One region of the Sulfoacidibacillus ferrooxidans genome, then DNA from elsewhere that is predicted to be linked to it. Evidence: predicted binding sites of a transcription regulator. Region 1 holds the regulator's gene; the other holds the start of a gene.

Region 1 (7,583 bases):
ACACAATTAAACATATCGAAAGACAGTGGAGTGCAGAGTTTGCAAAAGTAGACCACCTTATAGATCGCAATCAAGAAAAAGTACTGTCGGCATTTGCATCGGCAAAAGTGACAGACAGTGATTTAAGTGGTTCCACAGGGTATGGATTAGGGGACAGGGGAAGGGAGCAACTCGAGAAAGTATATGCACTTGTTTTTGGCGCTGAAGAGGCTATTGTAAGGCCTAGCATCGCTTCAGGAACTCATGCTTTAGCCATTGCATATTTTGGGTTACTACGTCCGGGAGATACTCTTATTTACGCAACTGGAGAACCCTATGACACACTCCAAACTGTAATCGGTGTAGATCAAGAAGAGAAAAGTGGACAAGGAACTTTAAGGGACTTTGGAGTTCATTTTCACTCTGTTGCATTAAAACAAGACGAAACGATCGACGTACCTTCTATATTAGCTACTATTGATGCAAGTACGAAAGTAGTAGCTTTTCAACGTTCGCCAGGTTATGCGTGGCGACGTGCATTGTCAGTTTCAGAAATTGGAATTGCCATTGCAAAGATCAAACACACATATCCTGATGTATATGTAGTAGTAGACAATTGCTATGGTGAATTCACGGATGTTGTAGAGCCTTGTGATGTTGGTGCTGATCTAGTCGTTGGATCACTGATTAAGAATCCAGGTGGTGGTATAGCTCCAACAGGCGGATATCTTGTGGGAACGAAAAATGCCATAGAACTTGCTTCCTATCGATTAACTGCGCCAGGCATCGGATCTGAGATGGGATCTTATGAACAATACCGATTATTTTTTCAGGGTTTATTTTTAGCACCCCATGTTGTAGGACAAGCTCTGAAAGGCAATATATTTGCAGCAGCTGCATTTACATCTGTCGGGATGGACTGTGCACCGCTGCCTGCTGATGCGCATGATGATATTGTGTTACGTATTCGATTGGGTTCTGCAATACAGGTCGTTCAGTTTTGTCAGGCGATTCAACAATCATCACCGATTGACGCTCACGTATTACCAGAACCATGGTTGATGCCAGGTTATCAAGATGAAGTCATCATGGCTGCAGGGACATTCATTCAAGGGGCTTCAATAGAACTATCAGCTGACGGACCCATGCGACCACCCTACGTCGCGTATATGCAAGGTGGTCTTACTTTTTCCCATGTAAAGCTCGCAGTCATGCATGCATTAGAAAAGTTGGGGCTATTAGAACATGGACTAACTCTAAAGTGGTAATTACTTCATATCATAACATTAGCTTTACACTTAGTGTCAATTATTTATTGACGTCTAATGGAAGGTATGCTACGATCTGAACGCTATAGAGGATACATGATCTTTACATGATGTCTATGAATGTTAGAGCCATTAGAGGAGGATAACCAGATGGATGATGCCATGCGACGTAAGCTTGCTTTGTTTCCGATTGGAATCGTGCAACGCTTGACTGATCTGACAGCGCGGCAAATCCGCTATTACGAGCAGCATGCTTTGATACACCCTGAACGGACACATGGTAATCAACGACTATACTCATTTAATGATGTAGAGCGATTATTAGAAATCAAGAGTCTCATCGATAAAGGTTTAAATATTGCTGGGATTAAGGCAATGATAGGGCAACCAACTCCTGAAATCGATTACACTCCTGCGATGCAAGCAGCAGCGGAAGAGGTGCGATCTGAACTTACAGAGAATGATCTACATGAGTTACTCATGCAAGAATTATCCGCAAGGGCAGGGCAGCGAGGCAATCCGGTTTCTATGATACAAGGTGAATTATCGCGTTTTTTTCATGGTGATCGACGTTAAAAATATATTGATGAACAGAAGGGGATGACAAGTTGCGTAAAAACTATTCAAAAGAAGAAATTATCGCATTAGCGCAAGAGCAGGATGTACGGTACTTACGACTTCAATTTACGGATCTCTTAGGGGTTATTAAAAACGTGGAGGTCCCAATTAGTCAATTAGAAAAGACGTTAGACAATCGCGTCATGTTTGATGGTTCATCAATTGAAGGTTTTGTAAGAATTGAAGAGTCGGATATGTATTTGTATCCAGACTTATCTACTTGGCTTGTTTTCCCGTGGCATGGCGATCAGGGGAAAATAGCCCGTTTCATTTGTGATATTTATACTGCTGATGGTAAACCATTTGCAGGTGATCCGCGTGGCATCTTAAAAAGAGCCTTAAAAAAAGCATCTGATATGGGGTTCACTACGATGAATGTAGGCCCAGAACCAGAGTTTTTTCTCTTCAAGATTGATGAACAGGGAAATCCAACCACTGAAATGAATGATCAAGGAGGCTACTTTGATCTAGCACCAGTGGATCTTGGAGAAAACTGTCGCAGAGAAATTGTACTAGTGCTAGAAGCTATGGGCTTTGAAATTGAAGCATCGCATCACGAAGTGGCGCCAGGACAACATGAAATTGATTTTAAATACGCAAGTGCACTTGTGGCAGCAGACAATATTATGACATTTAAATTGGTTGTTAAAACAGTTGCACGTCAATTCGGTTTACACGCAACATTTATGCCAAAACCTATATACGGCATCAATGGATCAGGAATGCATTGTCATCAGTCTTTATTTCGCGGTACAGAAAATGCATTTTATGACGAGAGTGATGAAATAGGTCTTAGTGAAGTAGGTAAACAATACCTAGCTGGTATCATGCAGCATGCACCTGGATTTACAGCGATTACAAATCCCATCATCAATTCGTACAAACGATTAGTACCAGGTTACGAAGCCCCTTGTTACATTGCATGGTCAGGAAAAAATCGCAGTCCTCTGGTGCGTATTCCTGCATCACGAGGACTGGGAACGAGAATTGAAGTACGGAGTCCTGATCCATCAACTAATCCTTATCTTGCTCTTGCTCTCATGTTGCATGCAGGACTTGATGGGATCGAACGAACATTGAAGTTACCACTTGCAGTCAATCGAAATATCTATGTTATGAATGAGATGGAGCGATTACGAGCAGGCATTCACAGTCTACCAGCTTCATTAAAAGACGCGTTAGAAGCTCTTGCCAATGATGATGTCATGCGCGATGCGTTAGGCGAACATGCATACACCCATTTTTATGAAGCAAAAATGATTGAATGGGATATGTTTAGAACAGCAGTTCATCCATGGGAACGAGAGCAATATCTTTCTATGTACTAGTATTGTGAGATTAAGTGAAAAAACCTAAGGCAATGTGCGCCATAAACCAACTACTTTACCTGCAATTGTGACAGTTGGATAGATAAGTGGCGCCATTGTTTTATTTTCTGGTTGCAAACGAATATGGTCGTCCTCTTTAAAAAAGCGTTTTACTGTTGCTTCATCTTCCTCTGTTAACGCGACTACAATCTCACCGTTATGAGCGGTTGACTGACGATGGACATAGACAATATCTCCATCATAAATACCTGCCTCAATCATACTGCTTCCAATCACTCGAAGAGCAAATAAGTTATCTTTATCTTTAATTGAAGATGGGACAGGAATATAGTCTTCTACATGTTCAATAGCAGTCATAGGTAATCCTGCGGTAACTTTCCCTATGACTGGGACAAGCACTGAAGGTTCACTGTGATTGTGTTCTTTTAAAATTTCAATCGCACGTGGTTTTGTAGGATCTCTTCGAATATAACCCCGTTGTTCTAGCTTCTCCAGATGACTATGTACAGTCGAAGTGCTAGCCAGACCAACTGCATCGCCAATCTCCCGAACCGATGGAGGATAGCCACGTGTTGAAACCGTAGTTTTAATATATAATAGAATTTGCTCTTGCTTATCTTTCACACTTTGGCGCATAAAAACATATACCCCTCTCTACCAACTGTTTCTAGAAGAAATATATCACTTTTTAAGAATAAATTCAAACACACGTTCGGGGATGGTGTTTCATGACTTTCAGTCACCTATTTTTCATTTATTTACTTTTGATCAATGTGTGGACTTTTTTACTTATGCGCATCGATAAAAAAAGGTCTAAACAACGTCGCAAACGTCGCATTCGCGAGAGGACATTACTTTTATTATCACTTGTAGGCGGGGGATTAGGTACATGGGTAGCCATGGGAATCTATCATCATAAGACGAAGCACTTTTCTTTTGAAATGATTGCACCTTTGTCTACGATGATGTGGACAGTGCTCGTTTTGTATATGATGTATCGTGGCCTTATGATTTCATAAAACTGCTCGATTATGATCGAGCTCTGATGGTGTATAGATGGGTGATGCCGGCTAAGCATACAAATGCAAAGGCCGTCATGCAGGCTCCCATCCACTGCCACAGACCAAATGTGAGTGTCGCAAGAAAGGATCCGAGTGATCCTCCAATAAAATAGGCAACCATATATACACTATTGATGCGACTGCGAGCAGTCGGAACAAGTGAATAGATGCGAGCTTGATTAGATATTTGACTTGCCTGTACGCCAAAATCAAGTAACAGTACACCAAGGATTAATAATAGCAATACCCCGTCTCCAAAGAGCATGATAACATAGGAGATAAAAGTGATGGATATACCTATTCCAATCATAAAAGAAGGTCCGCGTTTATCTGCAATTCGCCCCGCAACAGGCGCGATCAATGCTCCAGCTACGCCAACGAGACCAAATAAACCGACGACTGCACTTCCATAGTGATAGGGGCCTTGTGCAAGACGAAATGCAAGGACTGTCCATAGCACACTAAAGGCACCAAACATGGAGCCACCAATTAGACTTGATTGGCGAAGAAGCGGTTGATCGCGAAGAAGTTTGACAAGAGAAATAAGTAACTCACCATAAGATATCTTATTTTTTGCAACGAGGTGAGGCAAAGTAAACAACATGGTTATTGCAAGTCCCACCATAAGAACAGCTGCCATAACATAGACTGACCTCCATCCTAATAATTGCCCGATCGCCCCGCTAACCGTGCGTGCACCTAGAACGCCTAACAATAGCCCTCCCATCACAATTCCTACCACTTCACCACGTGTTTCTTCATCTGCTAGATCAACCGCAAGAGGAATGATGATTTGCGGCACGATGGTAATAACTCCAACACAAAAACTTGCGATTTCGAGCCAAGCAGGTGTCTGTGCAGTAGCAACTGCGGATAATGCGATAGCTGTAAAGATACTTAAGATCACAATCAGCATACGTTTTGGCCAAATGTCGCCTAATGGTGTTAAAAGTAGTAGGCCACCTGCGTAACCAAGTTGTGTTAATGTAGCCACATATCCCATTTGCGTTGATGTTTCATGGAATGTTTTCCCCATTAATACAAGCAACGGTTGACAATAATAAATGTTTGCAACTGATATAGCGGAACCAACTGCAAGCAAAATCGTCAGAGTTCTGGTTAGATGTGGATTTTTTTTGCTTTTCGTATGTAACGCTTGTGTGTTCTCTTGACTATCCATAGACAACTCCTAGTAATGATATAGCTGCTACAGTTAGTATAGCGGATATGGGGTGTATGAGAAAAGAGGGAGGCTCCAGTATTTTTTAAGCAACGACTGGTAACATACAAAATGGCATGAATCGATACTGGAGACTTGACGATGTAGTTGAATGCTAACCATAGCTATACGGGTAAAATAAGTAAAGATGGGTGACGAATGAATGTTACATTTACTAATTATTGAAGATGATGTTGCACTCGCGCAAGCTATGGAATCTTTGCTAAGAGAAGAAGGGTATGATGTTTCGCAAACGGGTGATGGAGAAACGGGACTTCATCTAGCACTTAGCGGTCTATACGATGCGCTCATTTTAGATATGATGATACCTGGCATCAGCGGATTTGAAGTCTTGCGAAAACTTCGTGCAAACCACAATGGAACACCAGTGCTCGTACTAACAGCACGCGATCAAGTCGAAGATAGAGTAAAAGGATTAGATTATGGTGCAGATGATTATCTCGTGAAACCATTTGCAACAACTGAACTTCTCGCACGTATCCGTGCACTTTTAAGACGTTATGATAAAATAGGGCCGGATATCGATGTAATGACTATCGACGGACTTTCGTATCATCTGAAAGCACGGGAATTGATAAAAGGTCAAGAAACATTTGTATTACCACCTAAAGAAGCTGCACTGTTCGAGCTATTTTTACGTCACCCAGGGCAGGTTTTAACTCGAGAACAAATTATGGATCGCTTATGGGGGTATGAGGCAGAAGTTTTAGAAAATACGCTCGAAACATATGTCTCGAAATTGCGTAAACGATTGGAGGGTGATCAATGTCCCCTGATTCAGACGGTTCGCGGAATCGGTTATCGGATGCAGACAAGGGGTTAATGCGACATCAAAGACTTCGTTTAGCTGTTGTTAACATGGCTGTTCTTTTATTTATTTGGAGTATTCTATCTATTTTTGTGTATTTTGTACTTCAAGATGAAACGGTCCGCGCAGAACACACTCGTCTTGCTTTTTTTGCAGAACAATTAGCTGACCAAGCATATCATGGCGAAGGCTACGCACCTAAAAGGCTGCATCCTAGTGATGAGGATGTGATGTATGCGATTTGGCAACGCGAGGGGACAAGCTATCATTTAATTCAATCTGTGATGAATTCAAACACTTTACTACATTCATTAAAACCAATTGTCAATACCAGCAATCAATTGGTGGTATTTAGTGATGTTTTTTTTCAAGGTGAGCATTATCAAATGTATGTTAACCATTACCTAATTCATGGCTCATATACTGTCATACAGGTACTAGATGACGTAGGGCCAGAAGAAGGCGTTTTAAGACATCTTGCGATTTTATTTGTCATCGGTGGTGTAATAGGGCTAGGACTAAGCATAGCAGGAGCATATTTATTAGGAAGATGGACTTTGCGACCATTAATCGAAGCTCGTTTACGAGAACAGGAGTTTGTTGCAGATGTTTCTCATGAGTTACGGACACCTCTGTCTGTTTTACAAACACATCTCGAACTACTGCTAAGACATGTAGATACTGAAAATCAAACGATATTAAGTGATATAGAACCCATCTATAAAGAAACAAAACGCATGCGCCGTTTAGTCGAGGATCTACTGGATCTTGCTCGTATGGACGCAGGGGTAGTCTCCAATAAAAGTGAACAATATTCATTAAGTGAATTATGCAGCGAGGTAGTTGAACTATATGACCCCTTATTTCAACAAAAATCTGTACATTTTTCACATGATATTTCAGCTAATGTAAAACTAATGGGTGATTCTGGCAGGATGAGACAATTACTATTTATCTTGCTTGACAATGCATATAAATACACGGAGCATGGGGAAGTAAAGCTGCAAGCGTTAGCAAATAGTCATTCTATCGATCTTATCGTATCGGATACAGGAATTGGGATTGCTCAAGATTGGTTACCGCGAGTCACAGAACGCTTTGTTCGTGGTGAATATTCGAGAACTCGAGAATCTATTAACTCAACTACTAACGAACATGCATCAACAACAGTTTCATCAGGATTAGGTCTGGCTATTGCCAAGCGAATTGTAATGTCCATGCAAGGAAAATGGCATTTACAAAGCGAAGTTGGAATAGGAACCACTGTGACCATTCGATTAC
Region 2 (7,583 bases), on a different contig from region 1:
AGAAATCTCCCCTTTTCACGTTTACGCAAGGATATACATAATATATCCTTGCGTAAACTGTTTGACCACTGCGGAAGCGGTGGATCTCGCCCTAACCGTGGTTGGAGCTAAGGATTGTAGGAGTGCAGCCCTAGATTGATCACCTGCATCTTTGAACTAATGCGCCCGTTAGCCTAATATCGGAAGTGATTCAATATGTATTTTTGACTACATATGTTATTCATTTGAACAAGGTATTCTTTATGAATCCCTCTAGGAATTATCATTGTTTTCCACTCTGAGTTCCGCGACTGTTTGGCAACATACACAATCCGTTGACTCTTTACTCTGATTTCTATACACTAAAAGGCAACTAAAGGAGAGGAGTGATGTATGCTAATGAGGATGCCACATCGGTTCCCTGTGCTGTTATTTGGACCCGCAGTAATTCAGAATGGGATACGTATGCCCTTTTTCGGTCATCTCGTTAGCGTGCTTGCTCCTGACGGTGAGTAAATTCTCCGTGCAAGCGTTCTACCATAGAGCCGTTAAGGGTTGTTACCTTTAACGGCTCTTTAATTAACACAGAAACACTTGCAATTAAAGGGGATAATCTTGATGAAACAATATATTGACACAAATAGAGCCCGTTGGAACGAACTGGTCAGTATTCACAGCCAATCGGATTTCTATGGTGTGAAAGACTTTCTAATGGGTCGATCGACGCTGAAATCTATAGAACGGCAGGAACTGCCAAATGTCCAGGGCAAGCGATTGCTGCATCTACAATGTCATTTCGGTCTTGATTCTTTATCGTGGGCTCGGCGGGGGGCGAAGGTAACTGGCGTTGATCTTTCAGATAAAGCCATAGAGCTTGCAAAGGAACTTAACACCCAAGCTGGAATGGATGCTCAATTTGTCTGTTCTGATATTTTTTCGTTGCCAACGGTTCTGGACGATGAGTTTGACATTGTGTTCACTTCGTATGGGGTCCTTTGTTGGCTTGAAAACCTTAACGAGTGGGCAAAAATTATATACCGATACTTGAAGCCTGGTGGAACATTCTACATCGTCGAAGAACATCCCTTAACCAATGTATTTGATGTTGCTGAGGATGGCGAACTTAAACAAAGATACAGCTATTTTTCAGATGGCAACCCGCTTTATTGGGAAAGCAAACGTTCCTATACTGGAGATATTCAAGAAGTAAAAAATGCAGGGAGTTATCAATGGGATCACACGTTAGCTGACATTTTTGCGTCCATACTCTCATCTGGCTTGAATGTAGATCAGTTTCATGAGTTTCCGTACTGTATGTATAACAAGTATCCAGGGCTCATGGAAAAGCAGGAAGAGTATTGGTGGCTCAAACAAAACCATCAAATCCCTTTGCTTTTCTCACTAAAAGCCGTTAAACCTCTGTCACGATAGTCCACTGGAGGGTGCTCATTGAGCACCCTCCAGTGTTAAATTTTCTAACCATCTGCCCACTCACTATTTACAAAATAGTTTAGCTCGCTTTAGGATAATCCGGCCAAGATGTTCAATAAGTAGCGGTACTTATTAAATGAATATTCATGCAATTAAGGTTCGATCATGCCTTATTCGGGTCTCGCTCAAATGTATCAAGAACTAATAATCATGTCCGCAGTGGACAACGGACTTACTGTCTCTAAATAGTGGTCCTCCGCTTTCCAATACCTTGTTTTAAACTTCTCAATTTGTTCCCTGGTGCGTGCCGATTCACGTTGGAAACGTGTTTCTCTTTTACAATCCAGATACACAACGAAATCAAAGAACTGCCGCCACTCTTCACGTTGAAGAAATACACCTTCCATGATCACGATGCAATCGCTTGGTATTACAACCATTCTCATGGTTATTTCGTCACGTTCAGAGTCGTAAAACGGGAGATCTATTTCTAATGCGTCTCGTAATTTGCCAAACAAATTCTGCCTCAAATACCCGACATCCCATTGAAAATTGTAATACTCCTGCCACTGGGAAAATCCCGTGTCATATCGCTTCTTGCGTTCCACAATATGATCGTCAATATGGAAGACGCAAACATCTTGCCCCGTCTCGATTATACCTTGCTGCAATAAACTCACAACAGTGGTTTTGCCAGCTCGACTCAACCCATCGACACCGATGATGAGCCGTTCACCGCAATACCGCTCCAGAATGACGCTAACTAACTTGTCATAATTCCCTGTCACAGCTCCACCCCATATGCGGAAACTCAATTAATTTGAAAGAACCGTTATTGCAGACTACGCCCCGATAGCCCCATAACGATGACTTGTCTACACTGAATGTTTACGCAATTCCCGATGCAGCCGCCATCTTTCTTTCCCCCGTTACCTGAGGAAGGGAGCCTACTGCTGCTATTGTATTCACCCGCAGTTAAAGATAGAAAATCACCAATTCAGTGAGCATTAACCAAGTATGTCCGAAAACAAGAATGAAAAAATTTCAGGAACCCTTTTTCTAAAGTCTTCGTAATTATGTTTTGCATCAGAAACGACTTGGAATTTTGTGCGAGGAATTTTGTTTCTCAAGATTTCATATACGGCTTCGTTTGAATTTACAAAGGCAGTACTAATACTGTCTTCTTCGCCTGCTTCTTTTGTTCCGCAATCCAGATAAAATTGTTCGATTGAGGACATATCAGATTGACGAAGCAAGTTCTCAATTTCTTCCTGGTTCCGATAAAAAGCAGAAGACACGCCAGCAACCCTTGTGAAAATATGGGGATAACGGCAGGCAGCAAAAGTAGAAATGAGTCCCCCTAACGAGACTCCACCCATGTAGGTCTTATTTGGGGAAGTGCGGTATTTATGATCCACAATAGGCTTCAATTCATGTACGATAAAGTCAACGTACACTTCACCCTTTCCTCCTAATGCGCTGTCATCACCTAGAACCGCTTTACTGAATGCACCATTTACCCAAGGACAGTATTCGTTCACTCTCTCTTCACGAGACACATTTGCATCAATACCTACCACAATAAGTTTCAAGCCAATTTGCTCCAGATAAGATTCTAATCCTAAACTGACCCCACCGATGGCTACTTTGTCACGAAAAACGTTTTTTCCATCATGCATGTATAGCACTGGATAGTTCTCTTTGCTTGTGTAATAATTTTGTGGCAGATAAACTCGGATAGTTCTCTCTATGTTGAATGGAGTGATGAGAATTGAAAACTCATCTAGCATTGAGACACCTCCCCGTACGTTCATTGACTCAAATAAAGCTATTATACCAGTGCATTTGGTAAAATTGACGGAATTTCCTTCTTAAACTCTTCTGCTCCGAAAGCTTAATAAAGCTTAGGGTTTCACCCATGAATTTTTATGCAAGCGCACGAAGGTATTAAAGTCTCTTCTCCAAAATGATTTTCGGTTCTCCCTTTTCGTCGGTGTACGTCCCAACAACATCAAAACCATGTCTCAAATTTAAAATGAGCATGCTTCGCCATTTGTTTTTCGTTTGTGTGCGTACCACATCGTATCCTTGACTTTCACACCATACATGTTGTCTTCTCATGAGTTCTGATGCTATCCCTTGACCTCGGTATTCTGAATTTACACCACCTAACCAACTGTAAAACCGAGTTCTACGGTCTTGATAACCGATTTTATACCCGACGACGTGTTCGTTGTCTAAGGCAATAAGCACAAGAAAAATGGGCCTGACATACAGTTCTTCCTTTATGGAATCAGGACTTTTTAACTTGAAGATGGTACTATGCAATGAACACATACTCTGATACCAATCAGATTCCACTTCCAAATTCGTAAAAGCCTTGTATTCCATCATATCCTCCTCATGAAGCGCCATTTCAACTGGCTATTCTGGTTTTACCGGTTAAACCGCTATTGCGCAAGATCCCGAAAGCGTACGCAACCGTATAATCATACAACAGGTGGGCCTAATGGCTCCTGAATTTGCGTCCTCTTATGTTCAATAGCAAATATTGCATTTAACCAAATACAGGATCAGCGATTCCGTATAGTTGGTCACGTTTTCCGCCAAGGTCTTGTGCATTAAGAATCATGATTGGAGATACCATTTTTTCTTTAAAACCATACGTTAAAAGGTCTTTCATAAATCCTTCTTGTTGGCTTGGAACGTCAATACGCACTAAACCTGACCAACCCGACACCAAGTTTTTTATAAGCATTAGTGCGATATTATGTGAGTCTGCCACTATTGGACCGACCACGAGTACATTGTTGCGATGAACTGCAAAACCGAATCCTATAATGGTATTTTGCGAATTCCTTACCACATAACCACAATCCATATTTGAAAAGAGAACAGGATACAATCGATCTCGATTCGCACCAATAACGGTCTCATCTAATTCAATGAGTTGACCGAGGTCTCCTTCGTCAACATGGTCTACCTGAAAAGACTCGTTAACTCTGATATCCTCAACCGACTCACTGACTTCAAAACGATGTATATTCCCAATTGCTTGGAATCCAAGCGACTCATATAGAGGAAAGCCTTGTGCTGTTGCAACTAACATAACTGGTGCCCCAACCCGTTCGGCTTCAATTAAGCAATGTTTCACGATGCTTTTACCAAGACCCATTCTTTGGAAATCCGAATGAACAATAACGACACCCAAGGAAGCCAGAGCAGAATCGTAGATGTAAATCCCCGCACTTGTAACTAAGTTCCCTTCAAACCGATAACCAAACATCTTACCAGCAGGAGAAATAAATAAGTTCGTCTGTCCTGTCGTAAAGTTCCATCCAACACTTTGAGCTAAATTCTGAAAAGCAGGACCGTCATCCTTAGTTATCATGTCGATTGCAAAATCTTGATACATCGCTCTGACTTCTTTCTATAGCAGAAATTTCAGTATATTATCACATGTTAAAGTATGGGAATTTATGCTCTTTCGATCATCAATATTTTTAAATGTACCACATTATTCAGTCGGAAGGTACACCTTTTCCCATGAGCATTTTCATGTAAAAACACCGCCTATCCAGGGGTACAAGGTGTTCATCTTGCTTTATCTATTCGTTCTTCATCTGCTCAACCACTTCGACGGAAAGACCTGTGACTTTCGATATTTTCTCCACTGAATCGCCGAGTTTTAGCAACATACGTGCGATATCCCTTTTTTCCTCTTCATGACCTTGTTCAAGTCCTTTCTCACGGCCTTCTTTAATTCCCTTATCTTCAGCCTCTTGGATGATCTCTCTTAAAATATTCGTCATTTTCAACGCCTCTTTCAATCGTTTTTCTTGTTCCTCCGTCATCATTCGACCACTAATCCCAAGCATCACAATGGTTGTCAAACTCTGTTCATAGGAATCAGGAATCAGGAATCAGGAATCAGGAATCAGGAATCGCTTGGATGAGTCGAAAGTACGTTCGAACGCGTCCTCTTTCGTCATTCGCTCATACCGCATATGCAGAGCAAAGGCTAATCGCATCCGATCTTGGTCGGTCCAATCGTCATGTCAAATGTGTTGTTCGATCTCATCCAACATATGATCACCATCGAAGTGGCTTAAAAATACATTTTCTACCTGTTACTGAATCGTGCCCGCATCCACCTGTTCTGGTGCATCCTTCACTCCAGAAGTGTACAAAACAATAGTACGAATAGGTACAGTATAGGTCTCATGAAGTAAGCTATCGCAGAGCAAAAAGTGATGCACATTTGGTTTTTGAATGGATTGAAATTCAAGGTGCAAGATGCCCCATCATCCACTTCAAATACCACGTCTGCAAAACTTTGTTTCATGTCAATTTTGGCACATTCGGTTGAGAGTGCTTGCACCACATGCACGCCTTCGATTTTCAAGGCAGATAACGCATCGTAAGGGAGGACGCGTGAAAGATTCTTTAGTACCAGATCTTGTGTATGTCTTGGCTTGTGCATGATGTCTTATTCCAAGGGTTTCACCCTTCTTTCAGTATAAGCAGCAAAAGCCCCCTTGAGAAGAAGGCTCTGACTGGTTACGATACTTCTACCACGTAATCCAGCACCTCCTCAGACCGCACAAAACCTTTGTGCGCGTCAAAAGTGATTCCCTTGGAGTAATCTTGCGCGAAATTGGATCATGGTTTCAAGTGATGGACATGCATGTTTGAAGAAGATATACTTACAGTATTAAATTCTAATTTTCCGACAACTACAAGAAGTGATGAGCATGAGAGAGACTATACGCTTTAAGAAGAACAGCCAGGTGACGATACCAAAAGCTATGGCTGATGAGCTTGGACTTCAGGAAGATGATCTTCTTGAAGTTCACCTTGAGGATGGAAAGATCGTACTGATTCCGACGGTGGCCATTCCCAAAGATCAGGCCTGGTACTGGAGCGAGGAATGGTAGTCTGAGGAGAGAGAAGTTGACGAGCAGATAGCACGGGACGGGATCACAAAACCATTGAGGGCAGATGAGGCATTGTCAGTTTTGGATCGCCTGATGAAGCACAATGAACAGTGAGTTTCAGCTAAGCTACACAGATATATTTTTTAAAAATTTATAAAATATTGATCGAGAAGCCCAGTTTGTGATTCGCGAAGCAGTGAAGCTGCTGGTGACCGATCCAAGGCATCCGTCACTTAGAACCAAGAGTGTTCAGGGGACACGGGGAGTTTTTGAGGTCAGCGCTAACCTAGACCTTAGGATCACTTCGCAATATGAAAGCAATGGTGTTTTCTATCTCCGCAACTGCGGGCTTCATGATCGTACGTTAAAAAATCCATAGCTTTATCATGTTTTTCCCTTCTCTACAAGTCTCTCAAAAAGGACTGAAACGCAATGAATGATATGATCATCCAATGCGTTCGGGGGGGTTTCTCTATCTATAGCTTTCTTGACAGTCTATCAAATTCCGAGACTAATAGGAGTTTGACAAATTTCAGGGTGTTCCCTCTCGCGCCTGCCTCCGTAGCCCTTGAGCTCTCCAGCCAGTCCTTTTGTTCACGTAAGGATATTGAAATAGAGTTCGTTTTTAGATTTTTTGACGTTGTGTTTCAGCATCCTTTGACCTAAATTTGACAAGTTAAGGTCTTAACGGACGATTTCCTTCGTTTCGTGAGCAGACCCCTAATACCACATTGGCAACTATATGTTTGGCTGAACATACGTGTATTCTCCATTAGGCCACTGTGTTACTGTAACAAAATTAGCTTCATTTGGTGGATAATATCTACCTGAAATATGATAATTAATACTCCAATCTTTGATTCCAAAAAAATTTAAATATCTTTCTGAACCAAGTAGCCGCACTCCTACAATTGAAATAGCTGTTGACGGTAAGTGGTTTTCTTTACCAACATGGATCTGTGCATGAATTGCCACATTATGATATTGAATCGTCCAAAATGTAAAAAATAGTGCTAAAAGTAGAATGAATAATAAACCTGAACCGATAACTTTATTTTTTGTTTTAATCATAATTTTTCATCCTTTTGTTTGCATATCATCTCGAAATTTCATTGTTATCGATGTTTTAAGGTTTTCAGTTTTACATCTTTTTCGTTTGACCCCAAGTCCCTTGCTCCCTATCGGGTAAACATCCAAAAAATGATGTAAAATTCGCTATAAATCGTTTCAAATACT

The links. Region 1 encodes LexA, which represses DNA repair genes until DNA is damaged. Its sites were predicted from a motif close to CGAACATATGTTCG; they were not measured.
Region 2: a site for LexA is predicted at 5,369-5,382, ahead of MM817_RS13470 (RpnC/YadD family protein). Genes of this name have one in related genera too.

Annotation. Positions count from the first base shown of each region.
Region 1 covers NZ_JALBUF010000007.1:131,045-138,627, forward strand. Annotated here, with positions in the region: gene MM817_RS11445 (methionine gamma-lyase family protein) at 1-1,247, shown strand, start outside; gene MM817_RS11450 (MerR family transcriptional regulator) at 1,398-1,823, shown strand; gene glnA (type I glutamate--ammonia ligase) at 1,856-3,193, shown strand; gene lexA (transcriptional repressor LexA) at 3,218-3,829, opposite strand; gene MM817_RS11465 (DUF1294 domain-containing protein) at 3,922-4,212, shown strand; gene MM817_RS11470 (MFS transporter) at 4,223-5,434, opposite strand; gene MM817_RS11475 (response regulator transcription factor) at 5,637-6,317, shown strand; gene MM817_RS11480 (sensor histidine kinase) at 6,260-7,583, shown strand, end outside.
Region 2 covers NZ_JALBUF010000013.1:36,361-43,943, reverse strand. Annotated here, with positions in the region: gene MM817_RS13495 (methyltransferase domain-containing protein) at 598-1,410, shown strand; gene MM817_RS13490 (kinase) at 1,605-2,198, opposite strand; gene MM817_RS13485 (alpha/beta hydrolase) at 2,418-3,200, opposite strand; gene MM817_RS13480 (GNAT family N-acetyltransferase) at 3,358-3,804, opposite strand; gene MM817_RS13475 (GNAT family N-acetyltransferase) at 3,968-4,825, opposite strand; gene MM817_RS13470 (RpnC/YadD family protein) at 5,019-5,267, opposite strand; gene MM817_RS13465 (hypothetical protein) at 5,541-5,705, opposite strand; gene MM817_RS13460 (AbrB/MazE/SpoVT family DNA-binding domain-containing protein) at 6,165-6,347, shown strand; gene MM817_RS13455 (hypothetical protein) at 7,086-7,418, opposite strand.